3 regions of the Staphylococcus nepalensis genome follow, and region 2 is predicted to be linked to each of the others. Evidence: riboswitches for the same ligand, from Rfam matches in the RefSeq annotation. Region 2 holds a riboswitch; each other region holds the start of a gene.
The links. Region 2 has a riboswitch for thiamine pyrophosphate ahead of BJG89_RS08705 (3-oxoacyl-ACP reductase). Riboswitches for the same ligand answer to the same signal wherever they lie in the genome.
Positions count from the first base shown of each region.

Region 1: it holds a riboswitch for thiamine pyrophosphate, as region 2 does, so the genes downstream of both, tenA (thiaminase II) here and BJG89_RS08705 (3-oxoacyl-ACP reductase) in region 2, are expected to answer to the same signal.
Region 3: it holds a riboswitch for thiamine pyrophosphate, as region 2 does, so the genes downstream of both, BJG89_RS09780 (ECF transporter S component) here and BJG89_RS08705 (3-oxoacyl-ACP reductase) in region 2, are expected to answer to the same signal.

Region 1 is NZ_CP017466.1:1,036,352-1,039,641, reverse strand. It holds gene thiM (hydroxyethylthiazole kinase) at 1-103, opposite strand, end outside; gene thiD (bifunctional hydroxymethylpyrimidine kinase/phosphomethylpyrimidine kinase) at 96-917, opposite strand; gene tenA (thiaminase II) at 919-1,599, opposite strand; TPP riboswitch at 1,684-1,782, opposite strand; gene BJG89_RS04730 (transglycosylase family protein) at 2,063-2,752, opposite strand; gene BJG89_RS04725 (single-stranded DNA-binding protein) at 3,173-3,290, opposite strand, start outside.
Region 2 is NZ_CP017466.1:1,843,958-1,847,247, reverse strand. It holds partial or broken gene BJG89_RS08710 (LLM class flavin-dependent oxidoreductase) at 1-494, opposite strand, end outside; gene BJG89_RS08705 (3-oxoacyl-ACP reductase) at 563-1,315, opposite strand; TPP riboswitch at 1,423-1,523, opposite strand; gene rpsP (30S ribosomal protein S16) at 1,724-1,990, shown strand; gene rimM (ribosome maturation factor RimM) at 2,381-2,887, shown strand; gene trmD (tRNA (guanosine(37)-N1)-methyltransferase TrmD) at 2,887-3,290, shown strand, end outside.
Region 3 is NZ_CP017466.1:2,057,045-2,060,334, reverse strand. It holds gene BJG89_RS09785 (ABC transporter ATP-binding protein) at 1-743, opposite strand, end outside; gene BJG89_RS09780 (ECF transporter S component) at 756-1,331, opposite strand; TPP riboswitch at 1,407-1,508, opposite strand; gene graF (glycopeptide resistance-associated protein GraF) at 2,146-2,280, opposite strand; gene auxA (lipoteichoic acid stability factor AuxA) at 2,520-3,290, shown strand, end outside.

The DNA.
Region 1 (3,290 bases), 810 kb from region 2:
CACCTAAACTTAACAAACCATTTGCAGTAAAGTTTTTAACTACGTCATTTGTATAACATATCACAAGTGGATTGTGTTGCCTCAGGTTTTCTAAATTATTCATCATCTAAACCAACTTCCTTCATATATGCGAAATGATTTACCGGTCCTCTACCTTGTCCAATTTCGGGCGTGTATTTAATACTTAATGAAATAAATTTTTTCGCTTTTCGGACCGCTTCATACATCGATTTCCCTTTAGCTAACTCTGCTGTAATAACCGCTGAAAAAGTACATCCTGTACCGTGCGTGTGCTTTGTTTCATACCTAGGCTCTTCAAAAGTATATACATTGTCTTTTGTAAAAAGATAATCTGTTGCTTTATTCTTATCTTCTGAATGCCCGCCTTTAATCACAACGCCTTTACTACCTATCTCATTAATAAAAATGTTGCCCGCTTGATAAATAGATGATTCATCCTTGATTGATATACCAGTAATTTCTTCCGTTTCTGGCAAATTCGGTGTTGCAACAGTAGCATGAGGTAATAAAATATTTTGCAAATTAGATTTAGCATCATCATCCATAAGTGAATCCCCACTTTTGGCTAACATGACGGGATCAATCACGTATGGGATATCAGAATATTTTTTTAAATATTGCTGTATTAATTCCATCATTTCTTTTGATGCAATCATTCCTGTTTTCAATGCTTGTGGTAACTCGTCATTAAATATGCTTTCTAGTTGTTCTTTTAACCACTGTGTTTCTATATTATGAATATGCTGTACACCTTTTGTATTTTGAGCAACAATACTCGTAATGGCTGCCATACCATATACACCACAAGCATGAAAAGATTTCAAATCTGCCATAACCCCTGCTCCGCCAGTAGGGTCAGTTCCTGCAATCGTTAAAGCGATGCTAGGTTTATTCATATTAATCTCCTCCGTATAACCAATCTTCTTGAATATAAGACATATTAAAGAAATTACGTTCGTGTACCGTACTTTGTAAGAAACATGATTTAATTTCATTTTTTTCTTTAATAGACATATTTTCGGTTAACTGGTTCATTAAATTATCAAACACATTTACAAGTGCGTCCATTTCTTTACTATAAAATTCAAACCATCTAGCTAAAATAGAATTTTGATTTAATCCATTATCTTTTAATGCCGCTTTAGCAATCACTTGATAAACATAAGGGCATGGTGCCATAGCTGCAATTGTATATGCTGCATTTTCTTTAGCATAAGCATTGAAATACATATGCTTTATATAATGATCACCACTCGGTGGCCATACTTTTTCTTGTACGATTTCATTATAATTCTCTTGAACATATTCTGCTAATATTTCATGTGCTTCCACTTCGCCTTCAACTATAAACTGTATTTGTTCTACTAAGAACTTAACATCTTCTAATTGGTTCATTTTAGGTATCAATAATGCATAAATATTTGCAAATTCTTTTAAGTAAGATGCATCTGCCCTTAAATAAAATTTGATTGCGTCGCTAGAAAGTGTTCCATGTAACATGTCTTGTATAAAAGGATCTTTATAAATTTTCTTTATAATTGGTTTTGAAGCTTCTTTTAATTCTTGTGAAAATAACACACTTAGCCCTCCTAAATAAAAAAACTACATCCCACGTAGGAATGTAGTTAATTAATACATAGGTCAGCGTTACTTTCCCAAAATATTAATACAATACTACTTTCCTACGTTGGTATTAACCAAATCAGGTTGTAAGGGTCTGAACTATTTCATCTCAGCCTAACGGCTCCCCTAGTAGTCTTATACTTTATAGTTTCTTAAACATAACAAATTAACTCACACATTGCAAATTCAATCAAATATGAAATCGCATATTATTTTTAATAGATTCTATATCTCGATAAGGTTAAGTCATTATTTTTATAGGTAGTTATACATACGCTGAAGTTCATGAGTAAGAACTGGCGCTTTAGGATTTAGATATAAATATATTGGTATTTTAATCATTTATTGCAAAAAAGAAGAGACTAGGGTATTTTAACCTAGCCTCTTCTTATTACTTAAATAATGTTATTATTTTAAATTATGCAGTAACCCATTGTGAAGCGCCAACTTCGTTATAAAGTTTAACTGCTGCAGCATCTTGTACTGACTCTGGAGCTTCTGTTGGAGATACACCTTGATATTCTGCAGGTGCTACTGAGTCCCAAGTGCTTTGTAAGAATTGATATTTACCTGCTGCACCTGATGATGGGTTTACAGCTTTAAGATCTCCGCCTGATTCACGTTGTGCAATTGCTTGTAAATGTGAATTAACGTTTACTGATGAACCACTTGAAGCTTCATTTGAGCTTGATGATTGAGTTGAAGCTTTTGTTGTAGCTTCTTGTTTTGGTTGTTGTGTTTGTTCAGTTTGTGGCGCAGCTTGTTGAGCTGGTTGTTCAGTTGATGCTTGCTCAGTTTGTTGTGGTTGTTCTTCAGTAGTAGATTGTTCTGATGAAACGTCGCTTGAACTAGAACCTTCGCCAAAGCTCCATGACCAATTTTGGCCATCTGATTCAAAATTGAAATTTTGGCCATTATGATTAAAGTTATAGTTATATGCACCCTCTTGAACTGGAGATGCATCTAATTGTTCTGGATTAGATTGTGCTAATTGTGCTAATTGTGCTTTGTCAACGCCTTGTTCGGCTGCGTCTGCTGAGTTTCCTGCTGCGAATCCTGTAACGCCTAAACCTACTGCTAATGTTGATGCTAATACTGTTTTTTTCATTGTTAATAATTCCTCCTATAAGGTAAATAATTTTTAGTTATGATTAATTTGCAATTACAACTATAACATCTAAAAAATAGTAGTAGGTTACAGTCAAATAAAAAAGTGTATACTTTCTTTACATGCGAGTTACATTTATCCAAAGTTATAATAGTCTAACTTTATTCTAAAAAACTGTTATGAAAGTACTTTTGCTTAATATGGAAAATTATCTAATGTAATAAACTTGTAATTTGTCTGATTATTCTGTTATATTAGATATCAATATTGGCTAAATTATGTATTAAGCTATTCCTATCTAAACGAAATAAATATTAAGTTAGAAGGAATAGCCTGATAGAAGTATAATTTAATAGTAGGATATAATGTATATTAGATTTGATGGGTTATATTAAAGGGGAGTTAGGTGTGGATGGCATTTTATACAATTTCATATATATCATTTTCTTCTAAATGGAATTCACTTATAGATGGTTCATTTGTTTCTATAGTCGGTGGTTCAAAAAATGCTTCTGCTTCCTTTTTAATACGTGGGGAC
Region 2 (3,290 bases):
TCCTTGTTACCCAAAAAATCTGAAACATGGCAAGATTCTAATAATTGGTTTGTTACGAATGCAAATTCATCTGCTTTTTTATAACGCTCATGATGGTCAGGTAGTCTGGACATACCGTGATTAGCCGCTTCTAAATCTGACATAGATGTGACTAAACTCCAACCTGCGCGTTCATGACTCATATAATCAAGGCTTAATAATTGTCTTGCGACGGTAAACGGATTAGAAAAAGTACTCGAAATAGTAGCAACTAATCCGATATTTTAAGTAACTTGTGGTATTGCTGCTAAATTCATTAAAGGATCAAACCAAAATGCTGGCATATCACTATCAGATTGAGCTGGGAAAGATTGGTTATCTGCAAAAAACACATCATCAAATACTCCTTGTTCTGCTATTTGGCCTAATGATTGATAATATGTTATATCACTAATGCGTCCAATGCTAGACTCAGGCATACGCCAAGCAGCTTGATGATGACCACAGCCATAAATTCAAACACCAATATTGAGATGTCGTGTATGTGTCATTGATTACTTCGACCTCCATTCCTCAATTATTTTTAATTCATTGTTAAGCCACCGTCAATGGTAAAGTTTTGACCAGTTATACCTTTGGCCTGGTCTGTAACTAAATAAGCAACCATATTTGCAACGTCTTGTGGAGATGTAACTTTACGTAATGGGGTAGTCTGTGCAATTAAATCAAATACTGCATCTGATGTTACTGCACTGGCGTCTGTAGATTTTAATAAGCCGCCAGAAACTACATTAGCATTGATGCCATATTGACCTAATTCGGCAGCGATATTTCTTGTGAAACCGATTAAGCCTGCCTTGGCTGTCGTGTATTCATGATAGGGGACGACCGGGTTTTGATATAAATTTGTTCCAATTGATAGGATGGTTCCTGATTTGTTTTGGATAAATTGTTGAATAACACTTTGCGTGACATTAAAAGCGCCTTTTAATGTACCATCAATTTGTTGTTGGTAATCCGTCCAAGATAAATCTTTAAACGATTTTTGAGAGGTAGGGTCAAACTTAAACCCTACTAGTGCATTGTTCACAACCGCATCTATTTTTCCAAAGTGAGTGGATGCTGTCGCAATTAACTGATCAACTTGTGCTCTGTCAGTGATATCTGCTTGTATTGCAAGCGCAAGGTCATTTCCGATTTCATTTACCAATTGCTTTGCCAAAGTTTCGTTCTGAACATAATTGATAATCACATTGTGGCCTTGAGCAGCTAAAGTTTTTGCAATCGTTGCGCCCAAGCCCCTACTGCTACCAGTTACTAGAATTGTTTTACGCATTATTTCACTCCTAAAATAATATATTAAATAAAAAATACACAATCTTCACTAGGGAAGTTGTGTATTAAAAAGATATAGATGAAAGATTATAGATATTAAAATATCATCGTTATTTTCTAACACTTTCCTTCGCTAGTCTTGGCTAGATCAGGTTCAAAGGGTTTGAGTAAATCTCATCTCAGTTTAAAAAACACCCCTATTGCGTGCATGATTTCATTTGTTTTCAATGTATATCTTTTCAAGCCTGATGTCAATATTGTTTCAACCCGGTAAAGTTTAAGTGTAGGGATACTATGATTAGAAAAATATATATTGGTAAAGAAGAAACTCTTTACAAAGTAGTTAATTACTGTTATTATTATTTCTTGTAGAAAATAAAAACTATGAAAATTAAAGGAGAGAATATAAATGGCAGTTAAATTACGTTTAACACGTTTAGGTTCAAAAAGAAATCCATTCTATCGTATCGTAGCAGCAGATGCTCGTGCGCCACGTGATGGTCGTAACATCGAACAAATTGGAACATATAACCCAAATAATGTGAATGCTCCAGAAGTTAAAATTGATGAAGCATTAGCATTAAAATGGTTAAAAAACGGTGCTAAACCAACAGACACTGTACACAACATTTTATCAAGAGAAGGTATCTTGAAAAAATTTGACGATCAAAAATAGTCGTTATTATTCACAAATATAAAATTTGTAAAGGCTGGGGCATGAAAAAGTGTCTCAGCCTTAAATATTATATTGGCAGTATTTGATAAAGCACTACTTATCCATGTGCTTTAGTTCATGTAATCTGTCTAACCCAAGTGATGCCTTCTAGTTAATTTCTAGGATAGTATCATGAAACTTTAGAAAAAATCGGATTGCTATTCTGTTTCATTTTCACACTGAAATAGTCTAAAAAGCATATTGACGATGTAGAAACGATATTTTAATATCATAGCAACTATAATGATTTATAATAATACAAATATTTCATGTTATAATAATTTAAGTTATAGTAAAGATGAAATCAATTATCAAAATAATTGATACACGGATATTATCGGAGGAACATATATGAAAGTTGAAATTGGTAAAATTATTAACACACATGGTATAAAAGGCGAAGTAAAAGTGAAATCCCATTCAGATTTTACTGATATACGCTTTCAACCTGGTGAATCTGTCATGATAGAACGTCAAAATGGAACGGCATTAGAATTAAAAATCGCGTCTTATCGTATGCATAAAGGATTACATATGCTTACTTTTGAAGGTATCAACAACATTAATGATATTGAATATTTAAAAGGTGAAACACTTTTACAAGAACGTGACCATGAAGAAATCGAATTAGGCGAACATGAGTATTATTATTCAGATATCATCGGGTGTACTGTGTTCGATGATAAAGAAACGCCAATTGGTAGAGTAATAGAAATCTTTGAGACAGGTGCTAACGACGTGTGGGTCGTCAAAGGCGATAAAGAATACCTTATTCCTTATATAGAAGATGTTGTTAAACGTATAGATGTGGAAGGTAGACGCATCGACATTACGCCTATGGAAGGGTTGTTAGAATAATGAAAATTGATTATTTAACATTGTTTCCGCAAATGTTTGAAGGCGTATTAAATCACTCAATTTTAAAAAGAGCGCAAGATAAAGAGATGTTACAAGTTAATACTGTAGATTTTAGAAATTTTGCTGAAAATAAACATAATCAAGTAGACGACTATCCGTTTGGCGGTGGTCAAGGCATGGTACTGAAACCTGAACCTATCTTTAATGCCATGAATAGTATTGAAAAAACAGAAAGCACACGTGTGATATTAATGTGTCCGCAAGGGCGGCCATTTAACCAAGCAATTGCGCAAGAACTGAGTCAAGCAGAGCATTTAGTTTTTATTTGTGGACATTATGAGGGGTATGATGAGCGTATACGTGAGCATCTTGTGACAGATGAAATTTCTATGGGAGATTATGT
Region 3 (3,290 bases), 210 kb from region 2:
GGGTTGTGATCGAGCTCGATTGGTTTGGGTGCTCTACTCCATGCCTTAGGATGCCACACGCCATACTCAGATAATAGATGTTCGTAGTTGTTAAGTATTTCAGCTGGCATCGCGTCAGCTATGATGTCTCCATCATAATTTAATAATATGACACGATCTATGTGTTGCCATATATGTTCTACTTTATGTTCTACTATGATAACTGTTTGGTTTTGCCACAATGATTTAATTTTATCCCATAACTCAACAGTTGCTTCTACATCTAACATTGCAGTAGGCTCATCTAAAAAGAGTGTATCTGCTTGTTGAAGTAATGTTTCTGCAATAGCTAACTTTTGTTTCATGCCACCACTTAAATTGTTGATATATTGATTTTTGTTGACACTCAGACCAACAGAGTCAAGTGCTGATTCGATCAGCGCATCCATTTCTTGACGAGGTGTTTGCAAGTTTTCTAGAACAAAAGCGAGTTCTTCATATACTTTTGGCATACAAAACTGACTATCAGGGTCTTGAAAAATAACTCCGCAATTACTATCAATTTCTAATTTATCGTATTTCATGGGTAAGTCGATTAGATTCGGCACAATACCACTTAAAACATTAAGTAGGGTGCTTTTGCCTGAACCAGATGGACCAAGTATAAGTAGCTTTTCTTTATCTTGTATATTTAGTGAAAAATGGTCGAATATTTTCTTAATCCCATTTGGGTATTTTAATCGTAGATTTTCAATTCCTATCAACTTTCATGCTCCTTATAAATTGTCATAATCTTTTTGGGTTGCAGGTCTAAATAATTTAGTTACACCGGTTTGATCTAATATTTTTACGATATAATAAGATAATAATCCAGCAACTACAATACCACTAATTAAACGAAAGGCGATATATAGTGTTAAATTCCACCCAACAATTTCTCCTAAATATCCATATGCAAAATCAAGTGGAAGTGTAGAGATAGAGGCTAAAAGGCCTGCTAATATTGCTACCATAGCAGAACGTGATTTATATCTAAAAACAGCAAAAATAACTTCACATGCTAATCCTTGAAGCAACGCATATACTATTGTGGGAATATCAAATCTACCCATAACAATCGTCTCTCCAGCGCCTGCAGCAAATTCAGCTAATAAAGCAATCCCAGCTTTCGGTATAATTAAATAAGCCACAATAGCTGCCATAAACCAGGCGCCATATGTGAGCTCTTCAAGATGAAGACCTGAAACCTGCACAGCTTTATAAACTAAAGTCCATATATTATAAATAAGCGCAAAGACAACTGCTATAAGTACAGTTACTAAAATTTCTGATAGCTTTAAACCCTTTGACATAAATTCTCCTCCAAAAAAAACGCACAACCTTCTAGAAGTTGCGCGCTAAACATAGGCATATGGATACAGAAAATATTGTATCGCAATACACTTTCCTACGCTAGCTTAATCTAGATCAGGTTCAAAGGGTTTGAGGGTATACCTCATCTCAGTCACTAAACACCCCTAGTGCGAATATTAATTTTAAATTTAACTATAATGTATGATTTTTCACCACTTATGTCAAGACGTATCGAGAATAAACTAAAGATTCACGAATGTTAAAGTCATTAGGTGCAAAATAGACGTTGCGATTTCGAAAGTATTGCATTATCCTAAACCGGATAGAACTCATATTGTTTATAAAAAGCATTATATCATATAAGGCTCATCATAAAGAGGAAAACAGAAACCAGATTTTCAAAAATGATTTCATTGTTCAACTCTGGTAAAGATGACTAGAAAATATACAAGAACGATAAGGGTAAAACCATCGTGTGAGTGTATGCTCATGTTCATGTCTAAGCATCACTAACTCAACAGAATTAAGAAGCGAAACTTTATACTTTAGTTTTAATTATCTACTGATACACACTAATTATATATGTATAAATATGTTTCTTATTTCTTTACAAAAGTTAATAGAAGTAGTTGAGCCATAGGTAAACAAAATACATAAAAAAACTAGGTTGCTAATCCTCATCGTAGAAAGAAGTCAACAACCTAGCCATATATAGTGTCTCAATAGAAGTCTATATTGAAAGTCCGACCTTTAGTAACGATATAACCTCTGTATCTTTGAATCAACACATTTTTTAAAGCGTTATACCGAATTTTAATCTAAACTGTCCTGAACGTTTTTCTTTGTTTCTTCAGTATTATTTTCAGCAGTTTCTTTTTTATCTTTTAATTTATCTTCAGCTTCTTTTGCTTTTTCAGCTGCTTTTTTATTTGCTTCTTCTTTACTCATAATTTAACACTCCTTCACAGTAAACATGACTTACAGTTATTATTTACCACATGAAATGAAACGTAAACAATAAGTATAGATGAAACTTTAATTCTTTGATTGTAAAATATTTGTTTAGTAATTTAAATTTAGTGGAAAGTTGACTATACCACTTTTTTCTATCATACTATAGACTTATTTATGGATTTATTAAAGACAAGAACAAAATGTTAATATATAATAACTTTGAGGTGAATGGTATGTCTTTTTTTAAGAAACACGCTGAGATATTATATAGTTATATAATAGGCATCGTTTCGCTTTTCACAGGTCTCATCATTTTAATAAATTTACCCATGATCCATGATTTAAAGGATAAGGGTAAAATAGAATTACATATTCATAATGTTTGGGATTTTATAAATGCATTTTTTGCAGAAATCATAAGAGTTATGAGTAATTATATAGGGAATTTTCCTGTTATAAGTGCGATATTAATTATTTTATTTGGTGTTGCAGTTATATTAATTGGGTTTGCCCTTTTAAGAACAACGAAATATGATTATGATGTTTCAATCTTCTTTTTAGTTATAGGTATTCTTTTTTTTATTATAACGTTAATTCTAATGACACAAGTTTATAGCTTTTTTGCTATCATTTTTATCATCCCGTTTGTTATTCACATTGGGTATATCGTGTATAAAGATGAATTAAATCCAAAACACAGAAAATATCACTATTTACTTATTATTTTCAGTTACGGCATGAGTTATTTAATTACACAAATTGTGTTATATGGAAGAATTGACAGTGATGAAATTATTCCAATAGATATATTAAGTGTAAACACATTCTTTATATTAATGTGGTTACTAGGGCAAATGTCAATTTGGAACTTCTTATTTTTAAGAAGATCATTACCGTTGACAAAACAAGAATTAGGTGAAGAAGAACCTGAATTATCTAGAGCGAGCAAAGATACAGTTACAAACCAAACAAAAGAACATTTGAAAAATTTACAAGATAAGACA